3 regions of the Ideonella azotifigens genome follow, and region 2 is predicted to be linked to each of the others. Evidence: predicted binding sites of a transcription regulator. Region 2 holds the regulator's gene; each other region holds the start of a gene.

Region 1 (3,272 bases), on a different contig from region 2:
GCCGCGCGCGGATTGAGCCGCTTCAGTTCGCCGTTTCGTCCGGCAGGTCGTCGAACAATCCTGGCTCGCGGGCGACCAGCATCGTGGTGGCCGCGGGTTTCGGCATTGGACGGCCAGGGCGGGCCGGCGCGCGCGTGCTGCGGCGCGAAGGCAGCTCCGGCAGATCCGCGCGATGCAGGTTGCCCACGCGCACGCCCAGCAGGCGCAGCCGGCGGCGCAGGTCCACGCGCTTCAGGCACTGGCCCGCGGCCTGGCGGATGCTCGCGAAGTCGGCGGTGTTGGCCGGCAGCGTCAGGTCGCGGGTCACGATCTTGAAGTCGTCAAAGCGCAGCTTGATGCCCACGGTGCGGCCGACGTAGCCCTTGCGCTGCAGGTCCTCGGCCACGCGCCGGCACAGCTCGGTGAAGATGGCCGAGAGCTGGCTGCGGTCGCGCACCGCGTGCAGGTCGCGGTCGAAGGTGGTCTCGCGGCTCATCGAAACGGGCTCGCTGTCGGTCACCAGCGGGCGCTCGTCGCGGCCCCAGGCGGCACGGTGCAGCCAGGCGCCGTAGCTCTGGCCGAAGCGCTCGATCAGCCACTCGGGCTCGCACTGCGCCAGCTGGCCCAGCGTCTCCAGCCCCAGCCCCGCCAGCTTGGCACCGGCCTTGGGGCCGATGCCGTTGAGCTTGCGCACCGGCAGCGGCCAGATGCGGGTCGGGATCTCGTCCAGCGTCAGCACTGTCAGCCCGTCGGGCTTGTCCAGCTCCGAGGCCAGCTTGGACAGCAGCTTGTTTGGCGTCACGCCGATGGAGCAGGTCAGGCCGGTGGCGCGCTGCACGTTGTTCTTGATCTCGCGGGCCAGCGCGCGGGCACCGCCCAGCGGGTCGTGGCCGATGGTGTCCTGCGCGCCGGGCACCTCGGTGAGGTCGATGTAGATCTCGTCGATGCCGCGGTCCTCGATCACCGGCGCCAGCTCGGCCACGGCAGCCTTGAAAGCGCGCGAGCAGCGCTTGTAGAGATCGAAATCGGTGGGCAGCAAAACAGCCTGTGGCGCCAGCGCGGCGGCCTTCATCAGGCCCATGGCCGAGTGCACGCCGAAGGCCCGGGCGGCGTAGGTGGCGGTGGTGACCACGCCGCGGCCGGCGTAGTCGGCCAGCCTGGCGTAGCGCCGCGTGCCGTCGGGCTGCGGTTCGGGCTGGTGGCGCCGGCCGCCGCCGATCACCACCGGCTCGCCGCGCAGGTCCGGGTAACGCAGCAGCTCGCAGGAGGCGTAGAACGCGTCCATGTCGAGGTGGGCGATGAGCCGGCGTGGCGGTGTCGGGTTGGCAGGCATGGTGGGCAACAACTGGATGGATTATCAGTCTTTTGACTGCGCCCCGACACCCCGCCGCCGCCTGCCGGCATCGCTGCCGGCGGCTTGCGAAGCGGTGTCGTCTGACGTGGGGTCGCCAGCTTGTTGCGGTATGGTCCCGGGCAGGCATCCGGCGCGCGGGACGGCACGACTGCCGCGCCACCGGACCTCGTTCACATCTGCATGCCGCGGGACACGCGGCCCTGGGAGACGCCATTGGCTGGCCAGCTTGACCCGGGCGCACAGGCGCCAGCCTTTGACTTCCTGCCGGGCGGCGGCCAGATGGGCGCCCTGGTGCGCGGCTTCGACTGGGCCGCCACGCCGCTGGGCCCGGCTGCCGGCTGGCCGCAGTCGCTGAAGACGGTGCTGGGCGTGCTGCTGGCCGCCCGCCAGCCCATGTTCCTGGCCTGGGGGCCGCAGCAGACCTGGCTCTACAACGACGCCTTTGCACTCATCCTTGGCCGCAAGCATCCGGCTGCGCTGGGCCGGCCCAGTGCGCAGGTCTGGCAAGAAGCCTGGGGCGACCTGGCGCCGCTGTTCGAACAGGTGTTTGCCGGCGAGGCGGTGCACATGGACGGCTTCACCGTCGGGCTGGACCGGGACGGTGTGGTCAGGGACGCCAGCTTCGACTTCTCGTACACGCCCATGCGGGACGAAGCGGCGCAGGTGGCCGGCTTGTTCGGCGTGTGCATCGAAACCACGGACCGGCTGCAGGCGGTGAGCGCGCTGCGCAGCGGCGACACGCGGCAGAACGTGCTGGTGGCGCTGGCCGAGCGCTTTCGTGAGCTGGACGACCCTTCGGACCTGTCGTTTGCCGCGGCTGAGATCCTGGGCCGCGCGCTGGGAGTGAGCCGCGCCGGCTACGGCACGGTCAGCAAGGCCGACGAGACCATCAGCATCGAGCGCGACTGGAATGCGCCCGGCATCCGCAGCCTGGCCGGCGTGCTGCACTTCCGGGACTATGGCTCCTACATCGAGGACCTGAAGGCCGGCCGCACCGTGGTGGTCAGCAACGCCGACCTGGACCCGCGAACCGCCGCCACCGCTGGCGCGCTGAAGGCGATCAGCGCGCACGCGCTGGTCAACATGCCGGTGACCGAGCAGGGCGGGCTGGTGGCGCTGCTGTACCTGAACCATGCGCAGCCCCGCGAGTGGCCCCAGGAGGAGCTGGCGTTGATTCGCGAGGTGGCCGAGCGCACGCGCAGCGCGGTGGAGCGGCGGCGGGCCGAGGAAGACCTGCGGCAATTGGCCGCCTCGCTGGAGCAGCAGGTGGTGGCCCGCACCGAGGAGCGCGACCGGGTGTGGCGCAATTCGCGCGACCTGCTTGTGGTGATCGGGGCCGACGGCGTCTTCCGCGACGTCAATCCCGCATGGACGGCGATCCTGGGCTACCGGCCGGAAGAGGTGATAGGCCGCAGCTTCGTGGCCTTCGTCTGGCCCGGGGACGCTGGCTTGACCCAGACCGGACTGGATGCCGCGCTCAGCAAGCGCAACCTGACCGGCTTCGAGAACCGCTACCTTCACAAGGACGGCTCGCTGCGCTGGATTTCCTGGCACACCGCCACCGAGGGCGAGCTGGTGTTTGCCTATGGTCGTGACGTCACGGTCGAGAAACAGGCGCAAGCCGAACTCGCCGCGGCGCACGAGGCCTTGCGGCAGTCGCAGAAGATGGAGGCGGTGGGCCAGTTGACCGGCGGCATCGCGCACGACTTCAACAACCTGCTGGCCGCCATCAGCGGCAGCCTGGAACTGCTGAGCCGGCGGCTGGCGGAAGGGCGCACCGCCGGGGTGGAGCGCTTCATCGGCACCGCGCAGGGGGCGACCCGGCGCGCCGCGGCATTGACGCACCGTCTGCTGGCCTTCTCGCGCCAGCAGACGCTGGACCCGCGGCCGGTCGACGCCAACCGCCTGATCGCCGGCATGGAAGACCTGGTGCGGCGCA
Region 2 (3,272 bases):
TGGCAACCTCGTTCTGGTTCGCCTTTGTGGTGTTGGCCATCAGCGGCGCGGCCGACATGTTCAGCGTGGTGATTCGCCAGTCACTGGTGCAGCTCGAGACGCCTGACGACATGCGCGGCCGGGTCGGCGCGGTGAATTCGGTGTTCATCGGCGCCAGCAACCAGCTCGGCGAGTTCGAATCGGGCGCCACCGCGGCCCTGCTCGGGCCGGTTGGCTCGGTGCTGCTGGGTGGCTTCGGCACGCTGCTCGTCGTGGCGCTGTGGTGGAAGCTGTTCCCGGCGCTCGCACAGCGGGATCGCCTGCAGCCCGAGACGGCACCGGTTTGACGCGGGGTCGGTTTGCGCTGTCAGGCCGCGGCCTGAGAGCGCGCCCAGACCTGCCGCTTCGCGTCAGGCCCCCCGAGGGGGATGAGAAAACTTGGGGCGGCCCTGCGTTTTCTCATGAGCCTTGTGGTTCCGCGTGCCGCGGCGCCGGGTGCAGCTCGCCGTGCACTTGCTTGCGCTGCGCGGTGTAGTCCCACCAGGGCCGGGGCGCGGCGCCCTGCATGAAATCGACAATCGCCATGAAGGTGTCCAGCACGCAAGGGTCCTGGTGCTTGCCGGTCAGTTTCTCCAGTTGGCGGTAAAGCTGCAGCGCGTCGTGCCGGGCCAGTTCGGCCGGATGCAGGATGCCCAGCGCGCGCAAGTCGCCGGCCATCGCCGGGCCCACGTTGGGCAGCTGCTCCAGCCGCTGGCAATCGGCTGCGGAGGCAGCTTTTGGGCTCTTGATCGCGCTCATGGGTTTTGACCTCGTCGGGGGCTCGCCTGCAGGAATACCTCCGGCCAGCGGGGTCAGAACATCATGTTCTGACGCAGCAGGCCCACCGCAATGCCTTCAATCTCGAAGGACTCGCCTGGCCTGACCTGGATGGGTTCGAAGTCCGGGTTCTCGGGCAGCAGCTCGATCAGCCCTGCGCTGCGCTGGAAGCGCTTGACGGTGACTTCATCGTCCAGCCTGGCGACGACGATCTGGCCGTTGCGGGCTTCGCTGGTCTTCTGCACCGCGAGCAGGTCGCCGTCGACGATGCCGGCGTCCCGCATGCTCATGCCCTTGACCTTCAGCAGGTAGTCAGGCCGGCTGGGGAACAGGCTGGCTTCGAGCAGGTAGGTCTGCGAGATGTGCTCCTGCGCCAGGATGGGGTGGCCGGCGGCCACGCGGCCAACCAAAGGCAGCGTGAGCTGCGCCAGGCTGGGCAAGGGCAGCGAAAACTGCTTGCCGCGCGCCTCGTTGAGCGCGCGTAAAGTGCCGCTCTGCAGACGAATGCCACGGGACGTGCCGCCCACCAGTTCGATCACGCCTTTGCGGGCCAGCGCCTGCAGATGTTCTTCGGCCGCATTGGGCGACTTGAAGCCCAGCTCGGTGGCGATTTCGGCCCGCGTGGGTGGGGCGCCAGTGCGTTCGATGGTGGTTTGCACCAGGTCGAGAATCTGCTGCTGCCGGGCGGTGAGCTTGGGACTGTCCATGAGCTTGCAGCCAGCGCGGGCGGGCTGAGGTTGTATCCAGTATCTGTATTTTTATCCAGACTTCCACAAAATGCAAAACGAATCAGTGGCCGTGTCCCATGTGGTGTTGCTGGGAACGGGCGGCACCATCGCCGGCCAGGCCGGCCGGGCCGATGACAACGTCGGCTACACCGCAGGGCAGATCGGCGTGGCGCAACTGCCGGCCGCGGTGCCGGCGCTGTCGCGCTTCTCGCTGCAGGCCGAGCAACTGGTGCAGCTCGACAGCAAGGACATGACGCACGCCGTGTGGCAGCAACTGGCGCTAGCCGTTGAACGACATCTCGCGCGGCCCGATGTGGCCGGCATCGTCATCACCCATGGCACCGACACGCTGGAGGAAACCGCCTGGTTCCTGCAGCGCACGCTGGCGCCGAGCAAGCCGGTGGTACTGACCGCGGCGATGCGGCCGGCGACCGCGCTGCTGGCCGACGGGCCGCAGAACCTGCTGGACGCCGTGACGGTGGCCGCCAGGCCTGGTGTGAGCGGCGTGCTCGCGGTGCTGGCCGGCCGGGTGCATGGGGCGCTGGATGTGCGCAAGTGGCACGGCTACCGCGTCGATGCGTTCAGCTCTGGTGATGCCGGTCCGCTCGCGCTGATCGAAGAAGGCGTGCTGAAGCCCTTGCGGCCCTGGCCGACGGACGAGGCCTTGCCGGCGCGCTGGCAGGCACCGGTGGCCGAGTGGCCGCGGGTGGAGATCCTCGCCAGTCATGCCGGCAGCGACGGTACCTTGGTCGAGGCGCTGCTCGGACTGGGCTGCCGCGGGCTGGTGGTGCAGGGCACGGGCAACGGCACGGTGCACCAGTCGCTGGAGCTTGCTTTGTGCAAGGCAGTCGCACAGGGCGTGGCTGTGCTGCGGGCCAGCCGCTGCCTGGGCGGCGGCGTGGTCGGTGCACCGGCCGACGCATTGCCAAGCGCCGCCGAGCTGACACCGGCCAAGGCGCGGGTGGAGTTGCTGCTGCGCCTGCTGGTGGGCGAGGGCGCAGGCGCTTGATGCGCCCATGAAAAAAAACGATGCGGGTGGCCCCGCATCGGCGCTCAGCTGTCAGCTGTCAAACGATACCGAGCGGCGCGTGATGCGCCGCCTCGGGCTCACTGAGCCGGCTTGAAGACCTGGTTCACGAATGGCGAGCCGCCCAGGTCGTTTTCGTCGAAGGCGAAGACGAAGATCTGGTTCGGGTTGTCCAGGCCGCCTACGTTGGCGAGGAAGTCGTTGTCGTTGGCGATGTAGAGGGTGTGCTTGGTCACGCCGTCGATCACCACGTCGTCGCCGAAGGCCATGCCTTCAAGCTTGGCGGGGATCTGCGTGTCGGCAAAGCCGGCGGCCATCAGCGTGGCGGCGATGTCCAGGAACAGCGTCTTGGTGACGGCAAACGGCTGCAGGTTGGCGGCGCCGCTCAGGTCGCTGATGTCGGTGGCACCGGCCAGGCTGAGCTTCCAGATCTGCTTGATCACCGCCTTGGAGCCATCGCCCAGGCCCTTGCCGTCGCGCTCCAGCACCAGGAATTCGTGGTTGTTCAGCGCCAGCAGTTCGCTGCTGTTGTAGTTCTTGTTGGTGGCGGCCAGGTGGTTGTCGTAGGCGTATTCGTGGGTCGCGCCGGTCTTCACGTCGATGGTGATGATGCGGTTCATGTTGCCGCCGTCACCGCCGTCCTGGATCAGCGGACTTTGCTCGAAGCCGACCAGGGTCTTGCCGTCCGGCGTGATGGCCAGGCCTTCCATGCCCTTGTTGGC
Region 3 (3,272 bases), 190 kb from region 2:
ACTCGATGCGGGCGCGGAAGCTGGCCGGCAGCGCCTGCCAGGCATGCACCTCGGGCTGCACGCCGTAGGCCTGGTCCAGCGCCTGCAGCATGGCCGCATCGAACCGGCGGGCCAGGCCGCTGCGCGGCAGGCGACGCACATCCCCCAGGCGCGGGCAGCCGATCTGCGCCAGCGTCAGCGCATGCGGGCGCAGCGCGCTGAGCGTGGCCACCGGCAGCGGGTCCAGCCGTTCGGCCAGCGGCTGCGCAGTGGTTTGCTGCACGCCGGCGCGAGCCAGCGCCAGCGCGGCCAGTCCGGTTCCGGCCCAGCCCACGGCCTGCGCGCCCATTTCGCGCGCACCCGCTCGAACGCGCAAGCGCAGCGCCCGCTGGCCACCAAACAGGCGCAGGCTGCCGGCCACTTCCATCAGCACCGCCTCGCCATCGGCCAGCGCCACGCGCGGCGTGAACTGCAGCGCCCACTGCGCCAAGCCCTGCAGCGCTTCAGCTTGGCGGCGCAGTTGTTCCTCCGCGGGAATGGGCGTGCCAACGGGCTCGCGCGAGCGCGACGGCGCCAGCCCGCGCGGCAGGCTCAGCAGCGGCGGCGTGGGCGCGAGCGCCTCCCCGCCCCCCGGCTCATTCGCCTCGAACGCCTGCGGCGGCGGCAACAGCAGCGCGGCCCAGAGCATGGACATGCGCATCGGCAGGCTCCTCGTCACACAACAGCGAAGCGGCGGACAGCACACCGGGCTCAGCCAGCACACCGGCCGCGGCCACGCCGGCCGGCACGCTGCCCGGGCGCTGCGGCCACAGCAGATGCGGCTGCCGCAACCGCGGCGTGAGCAGCCCGGCCATCGCGGCCGGCACGGCAGGCAGCGAGAGCCAGCCCTCGTGCTGCGGACCGCGGCGCTTGAGCACCCGCACCGCCAGCGACCAGTCCTCACCCGGCCGCACCAGCAGCCGCAGCGGCGCGGCCGAAGCCTGCTCGGCCGCCCGCTCATGGCGACACAGGAAAGCCGGGCCTTCGTGGCCCAGCGCAGCCACCTGCAGGCGGCGCATCTGCTCCGGCCTGGCCTGCGGCAGCCAGGCCAGCAGCGCGCCACAGGCATTGGCCTTGAGCAGCTGCTCGGCGCACCACAGGCGCTCGGCGCTGGTCTCGGCCTGTATCCAGACCAGTTGCCGCTCATCCAGCCCGGCCTGGCGCCAGCCGGCCAGGTGCGGAGCCAACGCAAGGCGGCCCTGCACCGGCGTGCCGACCAGCACCACCGGCTTGCCCGCAGCCATGATGCGCTGCAGCGCAGGCGCCAGCAGCCGGCACTCCAGCACGCCTTCTAGCGGTTGCAGCAGCTCGGTCAAGCCATGGCCTGGCCAGCCGCCACCGGGCAGCTCGCCGTCCAGCGCGGCATGGCCGCTGGGCCAATTGCTGGCCGGTGCGCGGGCCCATTCGCTGCCGCGCCAGAGGGTGTCCAGCGGGTTGGGCTTGTCGCTTGCGGCCGGTCGCGCGGCCGCCGAAGGGCCATCGTCTTCCGGCTCGGGCAAGGCCCGCAGGACAAATTCTTCGATGGCGGCGGCTGGCATCAGGGAAAAACCGGAGGGGCTTGGGCGGGGAAGGCTGGAAACACCCGCGAACGGCAGGCGGTGTCAAAACACTGTACACGCATCCAGTATCAAGAAGCGAATTCCCGACCTCGGCGGCGGTGATGGATCGCACGGCCAAGCGCCTGACCGGGTGGGTCAGTGAGCGGCTTGCCAGGCCCGCCAGCTGCGTCTCCGCCAGGGCAAAACCATGCCCCCGGAGCACGAGTTGCGACTGGGCACATCCCTCGGGAAGACACCTGGAAGAGAAATAGCACGGTCGTTCTGTAATGCGCCCCACCACGTCGGCAAGCGCAGCGTCCAGCGGTCCCTCGGACCTGACTTCAGAGCGTGGAATCTCAAACCCAGTTGGAGACACGCATGACCAAACGCCTCGCCCCTGCCCTTGCCAAAAGCCTGATCGCCGCCGCCTGCCTGGCCACCACCGTGCTGCCGAACACGGTACAGGCCGCCGACACCTACACCCAGACCAAGTACCCCATCGTGCTGGTGCACGGCCTGTTCGGCTTCGACGCCATCGGCCCGATCGACTACTGGTACGGCATCGTCTCGCCGCTGCAGTCTGGCGGTGCCAAGGTCATCGTCTCGCAGGTCTCGGCGGCCAATTCGACCGAGGTGCGTGGCGAGCAACTGCTGTCCGAAATCAAGCGCTACCAGGCCAGCTACGGCTACCAGAAGTTCAACCTGATCGGCCACAGCCATGGCGGCCCGACGGTGCGCTACGTGGCCGCCGTCGCGCCCAGCCTGGTCGCCTCCATCACCAGCGTGGGCGGCCCGCACACCGGTAGCCCGGTGGCCGACGACATCAAGGCCGGCACCACCGCCACCGGCACCACGGCATGGGTGGCTGCGGTGTTCGACGCTTTTGCCGCCGTCATCAGCCTGCTCTCGGGCAACCCGGGCATGCCGCAGGACTCGGAAGCGGCGATGAACTCACTGACCACCGCCGGCAGCGCCGCCTTCAACGCCAAGTACCCGGCCGGCCAGCCCACCAGCAGCTGTGGCTCAGGCCCTGAGCTGGTGAACGGCGTGCGCTACTACTCGGTGGGCGGCAACTGGGTGCTGACCAACCCGCTGGACATCAGCGACGCGCTGCTGGCGCTGACCTCCGTCAGCTTCAAGGGCAGCGCCAGCGACGGCCTGGTCGGCCAGTGTTCCTCGCACTGGGGCACGGTGCTGAAGGACAACTACAGCTGGAACCACCTGGACGAGATCAACCAGGCCTTCGGCCTGCGCGGCCTGTTCTCGCAAGACCCGGTGGCCTTCTACCGCGGCCAGGCCAACCGGCTGAAGACCGCAGGGCTGTGAGCATGGCTTCGACGCTGCGCCGGCCGCTGGTCGCAGGGCTGCTGGCCGCCGGGGCTGGCGCGGCCCTGGTGCTCGCGCTGCATGCCGGCCAGGACGGTGCGGGCGCCGTGTTGGCCGGCACGCGGCAGGACAGCACGGCGCCGCTGCGCGTGGCGCCGAACTCGCCCGTGCCGCTGGCCGACGCCGCCAGCGGCGCGCCGCGCAGCATCGAGGCCTTGCAGCAGGCCTTGTACGTACAGGGCCCGCTGCGCAACAGCCAGCCCGATGGCGGCTGGACAGTGGACGGCGGCGGCACGCTGAAGCCCGACATCGGCCTGCGCCGCCGCTTCGACCACCTGCTCAGCGCGATGGGCGATGCCTCGCTGCCCGAGCTGGGCCTGCTGCTGCAGG

What was found. Region 2 encodes LexA, which represses DNA repair genes until DNA is damaged. Its sites were predicted from a motif close to ACTGTATNNNNATACAGT; they were not measured.
Region 1: dinB (DNA polymerase IV) is a predicted target of LexA. The motif match lies at 1,324-1,341, and genes of this name have one in related genera.
Region 3: imuA (translesion DNA synthesis-associated protein ImuA) is a predicted target of LexA. The motif match lies at 1,627-1,644, and genes of this name have one in related genera.

The regions. Positions count from the first base shown of each region.
Region 1 is NZ_JAJNKD010000006.1:301,719-304,990, forward strand. It holds gene LRH25_RS15735 (YbaN family protein) at 1-16, shown strand, start outside; gene dinB (DNA polymerase IV) at 23-1,312, opposite strand; gene LRH25_RS15745 (GAF domain-containing hybrid sensor histidine kinase/response regulator) at 1,547-3,272, shown strand, end outside.
Region 2 is NZ_JAJNKD010000005.1:186,980-190,251, forward strand. It holds gene LRH25_RS13475 (MFS transporter) at 1-326, shown strand, start outside; gene LRH25_RS13480 (helix-hairpin-helix domain-containing protein) at 439-777, opposite strand; gene lexA (transcriptional repressor LexA) at 831-1,502, opposite strand; gene LRH25_RS13490 (asparaginase) at 1,573-2,532, shown strand; gene LRH25_RS13495 (esterase-like activity of phytase family protein) at 2,631-3,272, opposite strand, start outside.
Region 3 is NZ_JAJNKD010000005.1:791-4,062, reverse strand. It holds gene LRH25_RS12625 (Y-family DNA polymerase) at 1-679, opposite strand, end outside; gene imuA (translesion DNA synthesis-associated protein ImuA) at 615-1,556, opposite strand; gene LRH25_RS12615 (esterase/lipase family protein) at 1,935-2,882, shown strand; gene LRH25_RS12610 (lipase secretion chaperone) at 2,885-3,272, shown strand, end outside.